DNA from 2 places in the Streptomyces sp. NPDC027663 genome. Region 1 is predicted to be linked to the other one. Evidence: predicted binding sites of a transcription regulator. Region 1 holds the regulator's gene; the other holds the start of a gene.
The links. Region 1 encodes HrcA, which represses chaperone genes, less so after heat shock. Its sites were predicted from a motif close to TTNGCACTCNGNNNNNCNGAGTGCNAA; they were not measured.
Positions count from the first base shown of each region.

Region 1 (7,655 bases):
GGGTGGAGGTCCAGGCGAGGTGTCTGCCGTCCGGCGATATGCGGGGCAGGGTCACCGGCCGGTTGTCGGCGCTGACCCGCCAGGCCCGGCCGCCGTCGAGCGGCGCGAGCCAGACGTCGTCCTCGGCGACGAAGGCCACCAAGTCGCCGTGCAGATGCGGAAATCGGAGATAGGCGGCGGATTGCGCGGTTCCCGTCGAAGCACCCTGAGTCACGCCGTCACTCTACGCAGCGCCCCGGCGTGCCCGCTCCCGGTTCCGATCACTTGCCCTGCACGGGCCAGATGGTCCGGGTGACGGTGACGGTCACCGTGGGCCTCGGCTGTCCCGGGGTGGGCGGTTGGTACGTCGGTCGCGGACCGGCATCGCAGTTGCCGAGGCCGTCGACATGGAACACCTGCCTGCCGTCGACCTTCGCGGTCAGGTCCCCGCGCACACAGGCGCCGTCGACGGCCTTGGTGACCTGCCCGGTGACGACGATCTTCCGCCGGTCGTCCGTCTCGCCCTGGCAGTCGACCGACACGACCGTGGTCTCGGTCGGCGAGGGCTCGCTGCCGCGCGCGTCGTCGCCGTAACTGCCGGTGCAGGTGAGCCAGGCGACGTTCACGTGCCGCCGCTCCAGCGCGGCCGTCGCGGTCTGGTCGGTGGTGTAGGCGACGGTCGCGGATCCGAGACCGCCCGGCTGGCACGCCACCGCGGCCCCCGCGGCCACCACGACGAACGCCGCCACGGCCACCGCCCGCGGCCCACGCCGTATCCGTATCGGTATCCGTCTCCATGCCCCCATACCAGCAGCGTCCCACCGGCCCGGACGACACGGAAGACCGCATACGGCCACTCACCCGTTCGAGGCACCGGTCGCGCGCCGGACGGGGCACGGGCAACTGCGCGCCCGGCCACGACGGCACCACGGACGACCGACGACACCTCGCTGCCCACGGCGGAGCACGGACGGCACCGCGGACGACCGACGACACCGACCGGCCACACCGAGCGGCACCGTCTCGCCGCCCCCGGTGGAGCGCGTTGTCAGCCGCCCATCAGCAGCCACTCCTGGAGTTCGACCAGGTTGCCCTCGGGGTCCTTGAGGTGGGCCACCCGCATGCGGTCGGTCATCAGGGCCGGGCCGTGCAGCAGTGCCGCGCCCCGGGAGGTGATCTCCGCGCAGTAGGAGCCGAGGTCGTCGACGCGCAGGACGACCAGGGAACGGTGCCCGGTGGCGGTCTCCTCCAGCTCGTTCAGGACCTGTGCCATCATCGCCCGGTCCTGCAGCGCGATCCCGGCGGAGCCGGTGTGCGGGCTGAACTTCTCGTACGGGCCCACGGCCGCCCCGGACTGCGGCTTGAGGCCGAGGACATCGGCGTAGAAGCGGTAGCAGGCCGGGAAGTCGGTGACGAGGAGCCGGACTTGAGCGAGTTCCACGATGTCCTTCCGACGGGTCAGGACCAGCGGCCGGTGCGGCCCAGGAGCAGGGCCGCGGCGGCGGTGCCGGCGGTGGATGTGCGCAACACGGTGGGGCCGAGGACGTACGGCTTGGCGCCCGCCTCCACGAAGAGCGCCAGCTCGTCCCGGGAGACCCCGCCCTCGGGGCCGACGACCAGCATGATCTCACCCTCGGCGGGCAGTTCCGCGGTGGCGAGCGCTTCACTGCCGTGCTCGAAGTCCGAGTGCAGTACGGCGGCGAAGTCGGCTTCGGCCAGAAGTGCGGCAACCTGTCTGGTCGTCGCCGCGTCCGCGACCTCGGGGAAGCGGACCCGGCGCGACTGCTTGCCGGCCTCCCGGGCGGTGGACCGCCACTTGCCGAGGGCCTTCAGGCCGCGGTCGCCCTTCCACTGGGTGATGCAGCGGGCGGCCTGCCAGGGCACGATCGCGTCGACACCGACCTCGGTCATGGTCTCGACGGCGACCTCTCCCCGGTCGCCCTTGGGAAGCGCCTGGACGACCGTGATCCGGGGGCGGGGCTCCGGCTCCTCGGACACACCCGACATGTGGACGATCAGCCGGTCCTTGCCCTCGCTGCCGATCACCTCGCACACCGCGTAGCGCCCGGCGCCATCGGTGAGTACGACCTCCTCGCCGGGCTGCAGCCGCTTCACGGAGACCGCGTGGCGTCCCTCGGGGCCGTCCAGGACGTACCGGTGGCCGTCCGGGTCGAAGTGCCCGACGACGAAGACGGGGGCCGTCATCGGACGTCACCCCCGGCCGACAACGCTGTCCGGGCGGCGGCGAGTTCGGCCGCCAGCGTCTCCACCAGCTGCCCGGCCGGCAGTTCCCGGGCCAGCCGGTGCCCCTGGCCCGCCCACAGCGCCATGCCCTGTGCGTCCCCGGCCTTGGCGGCGGCCTTGCGCAGCGGTGCGGTCAGGTGGTGGATGTCGGGATAGGCGGCGGGGGCGTACGGCCCGTGCTCGCGCAGGAAGCGGTTGGCCAGGCCGCGCGCCGGGCGGCCGGAGAAGGCGCGGGTCAGCTCGGTGCGCGCGAACAGGGGGTTGGTCAGCGCCTGCTTGTGCAGGGCGTGGGCGCCGGACTCGTGGGTGGCGAGGAACGCGGTGCCCAGCTGGGCCGCGCTCGCACCGGCGGCGAGGACGGCGGCGATCTGGCTGCCGCGCATGATGCCGCCGGCGGCCACGACCGGGATGCGCACCGCCTCGCGGATCTGCGCGACCAGCGACAGCAGTCCGATGCCCGAGCCGTCGTTCTCCGGCAGGTCCCGGTGGGTGCCCTGGTGCCCGCCGGCCTCCACGCCCTGGGCGATCACCGCGTCCGCCCCGGCCCGCTCGACCGCGCGGGCCTCCTCGGCGGTGGTCGCGGTGACCAGGGTGAACGTGCCGGCCCGGCGGAATCTCTCGAACACCTCGCGGCCCGGCACACCGAAGTGGAACGAGACCACCGGCACCGGGTTGTCGAGGAGGACGGCGAGCTTGGCCTCGTAACCGTCGTCCCGTCCGCTGTCCGGGTCGCCCAGCTCGGTCTCGTACCAGGCGGCTTCCCCGGCCAGCTGGTGGGCGTAGACCTCCACGGCACCGGCATCCGGGGGCGCGGCTGCAACCGCTCCGGTGGAGTCGGCGCCCGCACCGGGATGGTCGGACTGCGGTATGAACACGTTCACGCCGAAGGGACGGCTCGTGAGCCCCCGCAGCTGCTTGATCTCCTGGTACATGCCGTCGGCGGTCTTGTATCCGGCGGCGAGGAACCCGAGAGCGCCGGCCTCGGAGACGGCGGCGGCGAGCTGCGGCACGGAGACGCCGCCCGCCATGGGGGCCTGCACGATCGGGTGGGGAAAGAGATCGGTCAGCGCGGAGGACATGACCGCATGGTGTCACGTCCTCCGAACAAGTCCGAATCGGGTCTTCCCCATGGCACATGCCACTTCTCGGCCGACCGGACAGGGTGACCTCAGCGTCCGTTGAACGCGTCCTTCAGCCGCGAGAACAACCCCTGCTGCCCCGGCTGGAACTGCCCCTGCGGGCGCTCCTCGCCGCGCAGCTTGGCCAGCTCGCGCAGGAGGCGTTCCTGCTCGGGGTCGAGCTTGGTCGGGGTGGTGACCTCGACGTGCACGATCAGGTCGCCCCGGCCGCCGCCGCGCAGATGCGTGACGCCCCGGCCGTGCAGCGGGATCGACTGGCCGGACTGGGTGCCGGGCCGGATGTCGACCTCCTCCAGGCCGTCCAGGGTCTCCAGCGGCACCTTGGTGCCGAGGGCCGCCGCCGTCATCGGGATCGTCACCGTGCAGTGCAGGTCGTCACCGCGCCGCTGGAACGTCGGGTGCGGCAGCTCGTGGATCTCGACGTACAGGTCACCGGCCGGACCGCCGCCCGGGCCGACCTCGCCCTCGCCGGCGAGCTGGATCCGTGTGCCGTTGTCGACACCGGCCGGGATCTTCACGGTGAGCGTGCGCCGCGAGCGGACGCGGCCGTCGCCGGCGCACTCCGGGCACGGGGTCGGGACCACCGTGCCGAAGCCCTGGCACTGGGGGCAGGGCCGGGAGGTCATGACCTGGCCCAGGAAGGACCGGGTGACCTGGGACACCTCACCGCGGCCGCGGCACATGTCACATGTCTGGGCGGACGTGCCCGGGGCAGCGCCCTCGCCGTTGCAGGTGTTGCAGACGACCGCGGTGTCGACCTGAATGTCCTTGGTCGTGCCGAAGGCCGCCTCGTCCAGCTCCACCTCGATCCGGATCATCGCGTCCTGGCCGCGCCGGGTGCGCGAGCGCGGCCCGCGCTGCGACGCCGTACCGAAGAACGCGTCCATGATGTCGGAGAAGTTGCCGAAGCCACCGGCACCGAAGCCGCCCGCGCCGGCGCCGCCGGACTGGGAGAGCGGGTCGCCGCCGAGGTCGTAGACCTGCTTCTTCTGCGGGTCCGACAGCACCTCGTAAGCGGCGTTGATCTCCTTGAACCGCTCCTGGGTCTTCGGGTCCGGGTTGACGTCCGGGTGCAGCTCGCGCGCGAGCCGACGGAACGCCTTCTTGATCTCATCCTGCGACGCGTCGCGGCGCACGCCGAGAACGGCGTAATAGTCCGTGGCCACTTACGACTCCGCCAGGATCTGTCCGACGTACCGTGCCACTGCGCGTACCGCTCCCATCGTTCCCGGGTAGTCCATGCGGGTCGGTCCGACCACGCCGAGCTTGGCAACCGCCTCGCCGCCCGAACCGTAGCCCACCGACACCACGGAGGTGGAGTTGAGTCCTTCGTGGGCGTTCTCGTGGCCGATGCGCACGGTCACGCCCGGATCCTTCGCCTCGCCCAGGAGCTTGAGGAGCACGACCTGCTCCTCCAGTGCCTCCAGGACGGGCCGGATCGTGAGGGGAAAGTCATGCCCGAAGCGGGTGAGATTGGCGGTGCCGCCGATCATCAGCCGCTCCTCGTTCTCCTCGACGAGTGTCTCCAGGAGAGTGGAGAGCACGGTGGAGACCGTACCGCGGTCCTCGGGCTCGAAGGCCTCCGGCAGGTCCTCGACCAGCTTCGGCACGTCCGTGAACCGGCGGCCCGCGACCCGGCTGTTGAGCCGCGCCCGCAGATCCGCCAGCGAGGACTCGCCGAACGGCGCCGGGCAGTCGACCATCCGCTGCTCGACCCGGCCGGTGTCCGTGATCAGCACGAGCATCACGCGCGCGGGGGCGAGTGAGAGAAGCTCCACATGCCGGACGGTGGACCGGGTCAGGGACGGGTACTGCACGACGGCGACCTGCCGGGTGAGCTGCGCGAGCAGCCGCACGGTCCGCGCGACGACGTCGTCGAGGTCGACGGCGCCCTCCAGGAAGTTCTGGATCGCCCGCCGCTCGGGCGCGGTCATCGGCTTCACGCCCGCGAGCTTGTCGACGAACAGCCGGTAGCCCTTGTCGGTGGGGATGCGCCCGGCACTGGTGTGCGGCTGGGCGATGAACCCCTCGTCCTCCAGGGCCGCCATGTCGTTGCGGACGGTGGCCGGGGAGACGCCGAGGTTGTGCCGCTCGGTGAGCGCCTTGGAACCGACCGGCTCCTCGGTGCCCACGTAGTCCTGGACGATGGCGCGCAGTACCTGAAGCCTGCGTTCACTCAGCATTCGCGCGCACCTCCAGCACGTCCGTCCGTCCCCTCGGTCCCTTTCGGGTCGCCCACCTGGCACTCTTCCCTTGGGAGTGCCAGCGTTCCCCGGCCCAGTGTACGGCTGTCGGGTACACCCTGGGCAAGGTCCGGCCCCCGTACCGGGTCGTACCGCTAGCGTCGCCGGTATGACCGTGACTTGGGAAGAGCTGGGCTGGGAACGGCTGGCGGCCGGGGTGGGGCGGTGCCGGCTGCCCGGCTGGGACTGCACCGCAGGGCTGGTCGTCGGCGCGGGTACGGCGCTGGTGGTGGACGCCGGGTCGAGCCTGGCCGAGGGGGCGCGGCTGCGGGCGCAGGCCCAGGAACTGGCCGGCGGCCGTGTGACCCATCTCGCGCTGACCCACCCCCACTTCGACCACGTCTTCGGTGCGCCCGCCTTCGCCGGCGCGCAGGTGTACGCGGCCGTGGGCCTGGACGCGGTGCTGGCGTACGAGCGGGCGGAGCTGCGTCTGGACGCGCTCAGGAACGGCCTGCCGCCCGCGGCCGTGGAGGAGGCGGTGGAGACGCTGGTCCCGCCCGGCCACCTGGTCTCCGGCGAGTGGACCCTCGACCTCGGCGACGGCCGGCAGGCGCTGCTGGCCAACGTGGGCCCCGGTCACACCGCGTACGACTTGGCGGTCCTCGTGCCGGGGGATCCGGAGGTGGTCTTCTGCGGCGACCTGGTGGAGGAGTCCGGCGAGCCCCAGGCGGGCCCGGACGCGGTCCCGTCCCGCTGGCCGGACGCGCTCGACCGGCTGCTGGCGCTCGGCGGCGAGGACGCGCTCTACGTACCCGGTCACGGTGCGGTGGTGGACGCGGGGTTCGTCCGTCGCCAACGGGACGCCCTGGCAGCGCGGTTCGGTGTGAGCTGAGCCGCCGGGGCGGCTCCTGCACGGCGTGTCGTGAGCGGTGGCGTGCGGCTTCTCCTATCGTCATCCGAATGCGCCCACCCGCCTCCCGCCGCCGCCCTTCCCACGAGGGCCCTTCGGGCCCGCGCCCTCGTGTGTACTCCGCCGACCTGACCCCGCCCTGGAAGAAGCCGCAGTCCGTGCCGGAGGTACCGGCCGAGCCGGGCCTGGTCGTGGAGGAGCCCGGCACCGGGTTCTGCGGGGCGGTGATCCGCTGCGAGGCGGGCACGGTCACCCTGGAGGACCGCTTCGGCAAGCACCGGGTGTTCCCGCTGGAACCGCGCGGCTTCCTGCTGGAGGGACGGGTCGTGACGCTGGTCCGGCCCTCGTCCGGCGGCCCGGCGCGGCCCGCCCGCACGGCCTCCGGTTCGGTCGCCGTCCCCGGCGCACGCGCGCGCGTGGCCCGCGCCGGCCGTATCTACGTCGAGGGCCGGCACGACGCCGAGCTGGTCGAGAAGGTGTGGGGCGACGACCTGCGCATCGAGGGCGTGGTCGTGGAGTACCTGGAGGGCGTGGACGACCTGCCGGCGATCGTGACCGAGTTCGCCCCCGGGCCGGACGCCCGTCTGGGCGTGCTCGTGGACCATCTGGTTCCGGGCACGAAGGAGTGGCGCATCGCACAGTCGGTGACGAGCGAGCACGCGCTGGTGGTCGGCCATCCGTACATCGACGTCTGGCAGGCGGTGAAGCCGGCCTCGCTCGGCATCCCGGGCTGGCCGGCCGTCCCGAAGGGCCAGGACTGGAAGACGGGCGTCTGCCGGGCCCTGGGGTGGCCGGCGGAGAACACCGGGGCGGTCTGGCAGGCGATCCTGCAGCGGGTGGGGTCCTACAAGGACCTGGAGCCCGAGCTGCTCGGGCGGGTGGAGGAACTGATCGATTTCGTCACGGGCGGCGGCGCGGCCTGACCCACGTGGCGTCCGCCGCCCCCGCGGCCGGCACGTCATGCCAGCAGGCGCTGCCCTCGTGGCGGTTCAGCACCCAGGCGCTGCCCTTGTGGCCGGTTCAGTCCACCAGGCGCTGCCCTCGATCGCCGGCACGTCGGGCCAGCAGGCGCTGACCCCGGTGGCCGGCACGCCGGGCCACGAGGCCGTTGCCCCCGGTGGCCGGTTCAGTCCACCAGGTCCCGTACCACCGCGTCCGCCAGCAGCCGCCCGCGCAGTGTCAGCACGGCCCGTCCCTCCT
Region 1 is NZ_JBVHSK010000001.1:603,897-611,551, reverse strand. It holds gene ACZ4SF_RS02685 (S41 family peptidase) at 1-214, opposite strand, end outside; gene ACZ4SF_RS02680 (hypothetical protein) at 261-785, opposite strand; gene ACZ4SF_RS02675 (VOC family protein) at 1,028-1,420, opposite strand; gene ACZ4SF_RS02670 (16S rRNA (uracil(1498)-N(3))-methyltransferase) at 1,438-2,184, opposite strand; gene ACZ4SF_RS02665 (nitronate monooxygenase) at 2,181-3,302, opposite strand; gene dnaJ (molecular chaperone DnaJ) at 3,392-4,528, opposite strand; gene hrcA (heat-inducible transcriptional repressor HrcA) at 4,529-5,545, opposite strand; gene ACZ4SF_RS02650 (MBL fold metallo-hydrolase) at 5,715-6,437, shown strand; gene ACZ4SF_RS02645 (DUF3097 domain-containing protein) at 6,506-7,378, shown strand; gene hemW (radical SAM family heme chaperone HemW) at 7,582-7,655, opposite strand, start outside.

Region 2 (7,655 bases), on a different contig from region 1:
GCAGCCATGGCAGGACCGAAGGACCTCGACCCGTCGTCATCGCCCCGCGCACTGCTGGGCGCGGAGTTACGGCACGCCCGCGAGCGGCAGGGGCTCAGCCAGGACCAGCTGGGCCAACGGCTGTTCGTGAGCGGGTCGTTCATCGGACAGCTGGAGGCGGGGACCCGGCGGATGCAGGCGGAGTATGCGCGGATGCTGGACGAGGTGCTGGGGACGGACGGCTTCTTCCAACGGAACTGCGCGGCCGCGGCCAAGTCGAAGTTCGAGGAGCACTTCGAGGTGGTGGCGGAGGCCGAGGCTCAAGCCACGGCGATCAGGGAGTACACGCCGCTCCTGATCCCCGGACTGCTGCAGACGCGCGCGTACGCACAGGCCGTGAACCGCGCGTACGACCCGCTGGCACCGGAGGAGACCATCAAGGAGTGGACGGAAGGCCGGATGGAGCGGGTCCGTCTACTCGACAACCCAACAAAGCCGTTGTTGTGGGCTGTGCTTGACGAGGCAGCGTTACGCCGCGAAACAGGCGGTCGGGCGGTGATGGCGGAGGCCCTGCGGCACGTCGCCGGCCTGGCCTGCCGGAACCGCGTCATCGTACAGGTGCTGCCGTTCAGCGCGGGCGCGCACGCAGCGATGCAAAGCGACCTGAAGCTGATGGAGTTCACGGACGCCCCTCCCCTGGTCTACTACGAAGGGGTACGCACTGGGCGGGTGGAGGACGACCCTGCCACCGTCGCCCACCTCAGGTTCAGGTACGACCTCCTTGTGGCCTCCTCTCTCTCGCAGGAGAAGTCCCTGGCCCTCATCGAGGCGTTGGCGGAGGATTACGCCCATGAGGAACACCCCTGACCGCGACCTGAGCACGGCCGTATGGATCAAGTCGAGCTACAGCGGCGGCGGCAACAACTGCCTGGAAATCGCCACCGATCACCCCACCCTCGTCCCCGTCCGAGATTCGAAGACCCCCCACGGCCCGAAGCTCCTCTTCAGCTCGGACGCGTGGGCCACCTTCACCTCTTCCCTCAAGTGACCCCGAGGCTCAAGCGCCCAGCTCCGAGCCCTCTTTGCAAGGAATGGGGGGAGGGCCTCAACCCACCCTCCCATCCCACGAGTTGACGCGAAGCGACCGACTTGCCACGGACAGTCACAAGCCTCTAACGTCCCGCATAACGAACAGCCCCCGTCAGGTGCGCCAACACCTGCGGGGGCTTGACCAACGAGATCGAAAGCAGTCGATCTGTGGCTGACGCCAAGCTTAGTGCCGCCCCCCTGCCCGCGCACGTGCCCCCGCACCCGATGGCCAATCCGGGCTACGGCAAACGCTCCGCACCGGGCCAACGCCCCCGCACAAACCACGACTTCGCGCACCTCCCACCCCGCGAAGCGGCCATCGCCGCCTACCTCGACCGCCTCCCCGAGGGCACCGACATCTCGGTGAAAACGCTGGCCAAGCACCTCCCGTACGGCCAGTGCGCGCTCCGTACCGCCCTCAACCGCCTCCAGCAGGCCGGCCACCTGAGGCGGGGCCGGGAGCGGCTGGAGACCGACTCGGGGGGCTCCCGCTGGATCACCCGATCGTGGTGGTCCCGTACCGCCCGCGACGACGCCTGGTGGGCGGCGTTCACCCGCGGCGACGTGCCGCGGGACCCGCACCCTCCCGAACGCCCCGGCCCCACCCGTTCCCGCGCCCACGTCCTCCTCGCCGCCCTCGGCCGCACGGCCCCCGTCCTGTCCCTCTCCGCCGCCGACTGCGCCGCGCTCGCCCCGCTGCTGGCGGAGTGGTTCACACGGGGAGCCGCCGACGAGGCCGTGATCCGCACGCTGACCGAGGGCCTGCCCACACCGGTCCACCACCCGGCAGCCCTGGTGCGCCGCCGCCTGATCGACAAGCTCCCACCGGAACCGCTCCCCCGCCCACCGCGCCGGGTACTGGAGTGCGCGGAGTGCGGGGTGCCGGGGCGGCCGGAAGCACTGCCAGGGGGCGTGTGCGGAGGCTGCCGTGGCGAACGCGCCCCCGTACACCCCCGTACGCCTCTGCCCGCCCCCGACATCCGCGCCCGGGCAGGCGAGATCCGGGCTGCGATGTCCCTACGACGACGCGAAAGGACACCCACATGACCGCTCATACGGTCCGGCGCCACAACCCCCGGCACGATGGAGGGAAGGAGGCGACGCCATGACCCCTGACACCGAAGAACGCCCGCAGATGTCCGTCGAGGACTTCGAGGAACTCGTCCGCAGGGCTCCGCGGGAGCTGCGCGACCGGCTGGAGTTCCTCGGCGGCCGCCTGTGCGTACGGCACGGGCCGCTCGACGTGGCGGAGTTCGAGGAACTGGCCGCCGCTGCCCCCGAAACGGTGCGGCTTGAGTACGTCAACGGAAAGGTAGTAGGCCGAGGCCTACCGCAAGGGCCGCGCCGTCACGGACGGTTTCCTCGCCCCCGTGGGCCACTTCAGGGGCCACGGCAACTGGTCGGACACCGACGGCGCCCTCATGGCCGTAGAAATCACCTCGCATGACCGCGACACGGACCAGCGTGACCGGATCGACAAGCCCGTCGGCTACGCAGAAGCCGGCATCCCCGTCTACCTCCTCATGACCACGACAACAACACACTCACGGTGTTCAGCGAGCCGAAGGACGGCCGCTACCGGCAGTCCCCCAGCTGCCGCTGGGGCGCCACGGTCGAACTGCCACCGCCGGTGAGCATCACCCTCGACACCCAGGAACTCAAGGACTACGCCGACTGACCCCGCCTCTCAGGGCCGCTGTTCAACGCCACCGCGAATCCTGTCGACATCAAGTATCTTGATGTCGAGATTACTGGACGCGGCGGAAACGGGGGCTGGCCATGCGACGGGCCGGGGACGGCAAGGGCGGCGGAGACGGCAGGGGTGGGCTGATAGCCCAGCTGCGGCGGCCCCCGGGTGGGCGGGACGCGCGGATCATGCTGCTGGCGCAGTGCGTGGACCGGACCGGGACGGGCATGTGGGCCGCGGCCTCCGTGCTCTACTTCACCTTCGTGAGCGGGCTGGACGCGCGCGCACTCGGACTCCTCCTCGGAGTGGGCGCGATCGCGGGGATCGCCGGGTCACCGCTCGCCGGGCGAGCCGCCGAACGGCTGCCCGTGCGGGACCTGCTGATCGGCTGTCACCTGCTGCGCCTGGGCACGATGGTCCTGCTGCTGGTCGCCGACGACTTCACCACGCTGCTCCTCCTGGTCGCGCTCACGAGTCTGGGCGAGCGGGCTGCCAAGACGCTGGAGATGCTCTTCGCCACCCGGGTCGCCGGTGAGCGGCGCGCCACCTACCAGGCGCTGTTCCGCAGCGTGGCCAACGCCGGATACGCCCTCGGCGCCGGCGTCGCCGCGCTCGGCCTCGCCGTGGGCACCACGAACGCCTACCGTGCGCTGATCCTGGCCAACGCGCTCTCCTACGTCCTGGCCGCCGCGCTGGTCCGGCAGACCAGGGAACCGGCCGGGCACGGGCTGGTCGTGGCACAGAGCGACGGCAGCGGGGGCGGCTCCCCCGCCCCCGAGCCGGCTCCCAGCCCCTGGCGGGACCCCGGCTACCTGCTCTTCGTGCTGCTCGACATCCCGATGAACCTGGACGACGCGATCCTGGGCGTCGGTCTGCCGCTGTGGCTGGTGCACCACACCACCGCGCCGCACGCCGTCGTCCCGGCCTTCCTGGTGATCAACACCGTGCTCGTGGTGGTGCTGCAGCTGCACGTCTCGGCCCGGGCCGAGGGTCCGCGCAAGGCCGCCTCGGCAGTGGGCTGGTACGGCGTGACCCTGCTCGCCTGCTGCCTCGTCCTGGCGACCGCCACCGGCGGTGGGGCCTGGTCCGCATCGCTCGCCATGCTCGCGGCCGCGATGCTGGTCACGCTGGCCGAGCTGCTGCGCTCGGTGAGTTCCTGGGAGCTGGCGGTCAGCCTGGCGCCGCCGCGTGCCCGGGCTTCCTATCTGGGCGTGGCCGGGATGGCGCAGTCGGTGCAGAAGTCGGTGGGCCCCCCGCTGCTGACGGGCGTGGTGATGACGGCCGGTCCGGTGGGCTGGCTGGCGCTGGGTGCCGCCGTCACCGGGCTGAGTCTGGTGCAGCGGCAGGCCGGCCTGCGGCGTCTGACGGCCCTGGCGGCGTCCGCGAGCCCCGGCGGAGCCCGCCGCCTGTGCCCGGAGACGCCCGAGGGCGGTACCCCCGGCCGGAAGCTGGGGGTACCGCCCTCGGAGAAGGACAGGTGATCCGGAAGGATCAGAAGTCCATGTCACCGCCCGGCATGCCGCCGCCGGCCGGCGCAGCGGCCTTCTCCGGCTTGTCGGCGATGACGGCCTCGGTGGTGAGGAACAGCGCGGCGATGGAGGCGGCGTTCTGCAGCGCGGAACGGGTCACCTTCGCCGGGTCGATGATGCCCTCGGCGACCAGGTCGACGTACTCGCCGGTCGCGGCGTTCAGGCCGTGGCCCGGGGTCAGGTTGCGCACCTTCTCCACCACGACACCGCCCTCGAGGCCGGCGTTGACGGCGATCTGCTTCAGCGGGGCCTCCAGCGCGATGCGCACGGCGTTGGCGCCGGTCGCCTCGTCACCCTCGAGCTCCAGCTTCTCGAAGACCTGGGAGGCCTGCAGCAGGGCCACGCCACCACCGGCGACGATGCCCTCCTCGACGGCGGCCTTCGCGTTGCGGACGGCGTCCTCGATGCGGTGCTTGCGCTCCTTCAGCTCCACCTCGGTGGCGGCACCGGCCTTGATGACCGCGACACCGCCGGCGAGCTTCGCCAGGCGCTCCTGCAGCTTCTCGCGGTCGTAGTCCGAGTCGCTGTTCTCGATCTCGGCGCGGATCTGGTTCACGCGGCCGTTGACCTGGTCCGAGGAGCCGGCACCGTCGACGATGGTGGTCTCGTCCTTGGTGATGACGACCTTGCGGGCGCGGCCCAGGAGGTCCAGGGTCGCGTTCTCCAGCTTGAGGCCGACCTCCTCGGAGATGACCTCGCCGCCCGTGAGGATGGCGATGTCGCCGAGCATGGCCTTGCGGCGGTCACCGAAGCCCGGGGCCTTGACGGCGACGGACTTGAAGGTGCCGCGGATCTTGTTGACGACCAGGGTCGACAGGGCCTCGCCCTCGACGTCCTCGGCGATGATCAGCAGCGGCTTGCCCGACTGCATGACCTTCTCGAGGAGCGGGAGCAGGTCCTTGACGGAGCCGATCTTGGAGTTGGCGATGAGGATGTACGGGTCCTCGAGCGACGCCTCCATGCGCTCCATGTCGGTCGCGAAGTACGCCGAGATGTAGCCCTTGTCGAAGCGCATGCCCTCGGTGAGCTCAAGCTCCAGACCGAAGGTGTTGCTCTCCTCGACGGTGATGACGCCTTCCTTGCCGACCTTGTCCATGGCCTCGGCGATCAGCTCGCCGATCTGGGTGTCGGCGGCGGAGATGGACGCGGTGGAGGCGATCTGCTCCTTGGTCTCGACGTCCTTCGCCTGCTCCAGCAGGGCGGCGGAGACGGCCTCGACGGCCTTCTCGATACCGCGCTTCAGAGCCATCGGGTTGGCGCCGGCGGCGACGTTGCGCAGGCCTTCCTTGACCAGGGCCTGGGCGAGCACGGTCGCGGTGGTCGTACCGTCACCGGCGACGTCGTCCGTCTTCTTGGCGACTTCCTTGACCAGCTCGGCGCCGATCTTCTCGTACGGGTCCTCGAGCTCGATCTCCTTGGCGATGGAGACACCGTCGTTGGTGATCGTGGGGGCGCCCCACTTCTTCTCGAGGACGACGTTGCGGCCCTTGGGGCCGAGCGTCACCTTCACGGCGTCCGCGAGCTGGTTCATGCCGCGCTCGAGGCCGCGCCGCGCCTCCTCGTCGAACGCGATGATCTTGGCCATGTGAAGTGGTCCCTCCAGGACTGGGGGTGATTCCTTCGGACCGCGCCCGCGCCCGCGACGGACGGCTCGCCGGCCGCGTGGTTCCTTGCCCCACTTGGCCTGCGGGCCTCACCGACCCGGTCCTTCGTTGTCACTCTCACCTTCAGAGTGCTAACGCCAATGATTAGCACTCGGCATGCCCGAGTGCAAGGCGCACCCGCGAAGCGGGTTCGCCGAAGGGTGGCGGTCCCGGGCGCCGGGCGGGCGCAACCGGCCGGCGCGGCAGGGCACCGTCAGCCGTCCGCGGACACGGGGGCACCGGCACGGCGAAGGGCCCGCACCCTGTGCGAGGTGCGGGCCCTTCGTGCAAGAAACGTTCAGGCGGTGACGCGAACCATGTCGGCCTGCGGACCCTTCTGGCCCTGCGAGATCTCGAACTCGACCCGCTGGCCCTCTTCCAGGGTGCGGTAGCCGTCCATCTGAATCGCGCTGTAGTGGACGAAGACGTCCGCACCACCGTCGACCGCGATGAAGCCGTACCCCTTCTCCGCGTTGAACCACTTGACGGTGCCCTGAGCCATGCCTAACTCCCCTATTACTGGCCCTTGCACAGATCCACACTTCGCGGACCCGGGTCAGACCTCGCCCCCTCAACTGGTCGGGGGCGTGCGCCGGAACGCGTCGACCGCGGCTGAATGTATCTGTCCAACTGCCGTCTGCAACAGGTCAATCGGACGAGAATTCTGGACGCACACGGTCCGAAATGTGGTGAGAATTCGCCCGAATTCAGGGCAAGTCGGGCTCCATAAAAGGAGCAAATGCCGCATAAAACCCGAGTACTTTGGCTACTTCTTGTCGGGCTCTGCGGCATCAATCCAGGGCCCGTGACCCGAAGACCACGGCCGTGTTCCCCAACTGTACCGCGCTCAATCACACAGAATTGCCCCCTCCGCTTCTCTCACGGAGGGGGCAATCGGATGAACAATGGGTAACTGCTGTTACCCAAGGTAATAATCAGCCTCCGGCGACCGCCGGAATGATCGAGACGCCGGCGCCCTCGGGGGTCGCCGTGTCCAGACCCTGCTCGAAGCGGACGTCGTCGTCGTTGACGTACACATTGACGAACCGGCGCAGCTTGCCCTGGTCGTCCAGGACCCGGGCGGAGATCCCGGCGTGGTTCTTCTCCAGGTCGGTGATGACCTCGGCGAGGGTCGCGCCCTCGGCGCTGACCTCGGCCCGGCCACCGGTGTAGGTGCGCAGGATGGTGGGGATGCGAACGGTCACGCTCATGCGAGGCCAGCCTCTCGGAAGGAGTCCAGGGTCGGGCGGATGGTGGCGCTGAGGCCGGTCCCGGCCACCGCGTCGAGGGTCTTCAGGCCGTCGCCGGTGTTGAGGACGACCGTGGTCTTCGCCGGGTCCAGCACGCCGTCCTCGAGCAGCTTGCGGGTGACACCGACGGTCACCCCGCCCGCCGTCTCGGCGAAGATGCCCTCCGTGCGGGCCAGCAGCTTGATGGCGTCCACGACCTGCTCGTCCGTCACGTCCTCCACGGCGCCGCCGGTGCGGCGCGCGATGTCCAGGACGTACGGCCCGTCGGCCGGGTTGCCGATGGCGAGGGACTTGGCGATGGTGTTCGGCTTCTGCGGGCGGACCACGTCGTGTCCGGCCTTGAAGGCGGTGGACACCGGCGAGCAGCCCTCGGCCTGGGCGCCGAAGATCTTGTACGGCCTGTCCTCGACAAGGCCGAGCTTGATCAGCTCCTGCAGACCCTTGTCGATCTTCGTGAGCTGGGAGCCGGAGGCGATCG
Region 2 is NZ_JBVHSK010000006.1:137,195-144,849, reverse strand. It holds gene ACZ4SF_RS18480 (helix-turn-helix domain-containing protein) at 7-846, shown strand; gene ACZ4SF_RS18475 (DUF397 domain-containing protein) at 830-1,027, shown strand; gene ACZ4SF_RS18470 (hypothetical protein) at 1,294-2,115, shown strand; gene ACZ4SF_RS18465 (hypothetical protein) at 2,174-2,515, shown strand; gene ACZ4SF_RS18460 (hypothetical protein) at 2,618-2,746, shown strand; gene ACZ4SF_RS18455 (MFS transporter) at 2,848-4,236, shown strand; gene groL (chaperonin GroEL) at 4,247-5,869, opposite strand; gene ACZ4SF_RS18445 (cold-shock protein) at 6,226-6,429, opposite strand; gene ACZ4SF_RS18440 (MoaD/ThiS family protein) at 6,863-7,138, opposite strand; gene thrC (threonine synthase) at 7,135-7,655, opposite strand, start outside.
Region 2: groL (chaperonin GroEL) is a predicted target of HrcA. The motif match lies at 6,033-6,059, and genes of this name have one in related genera.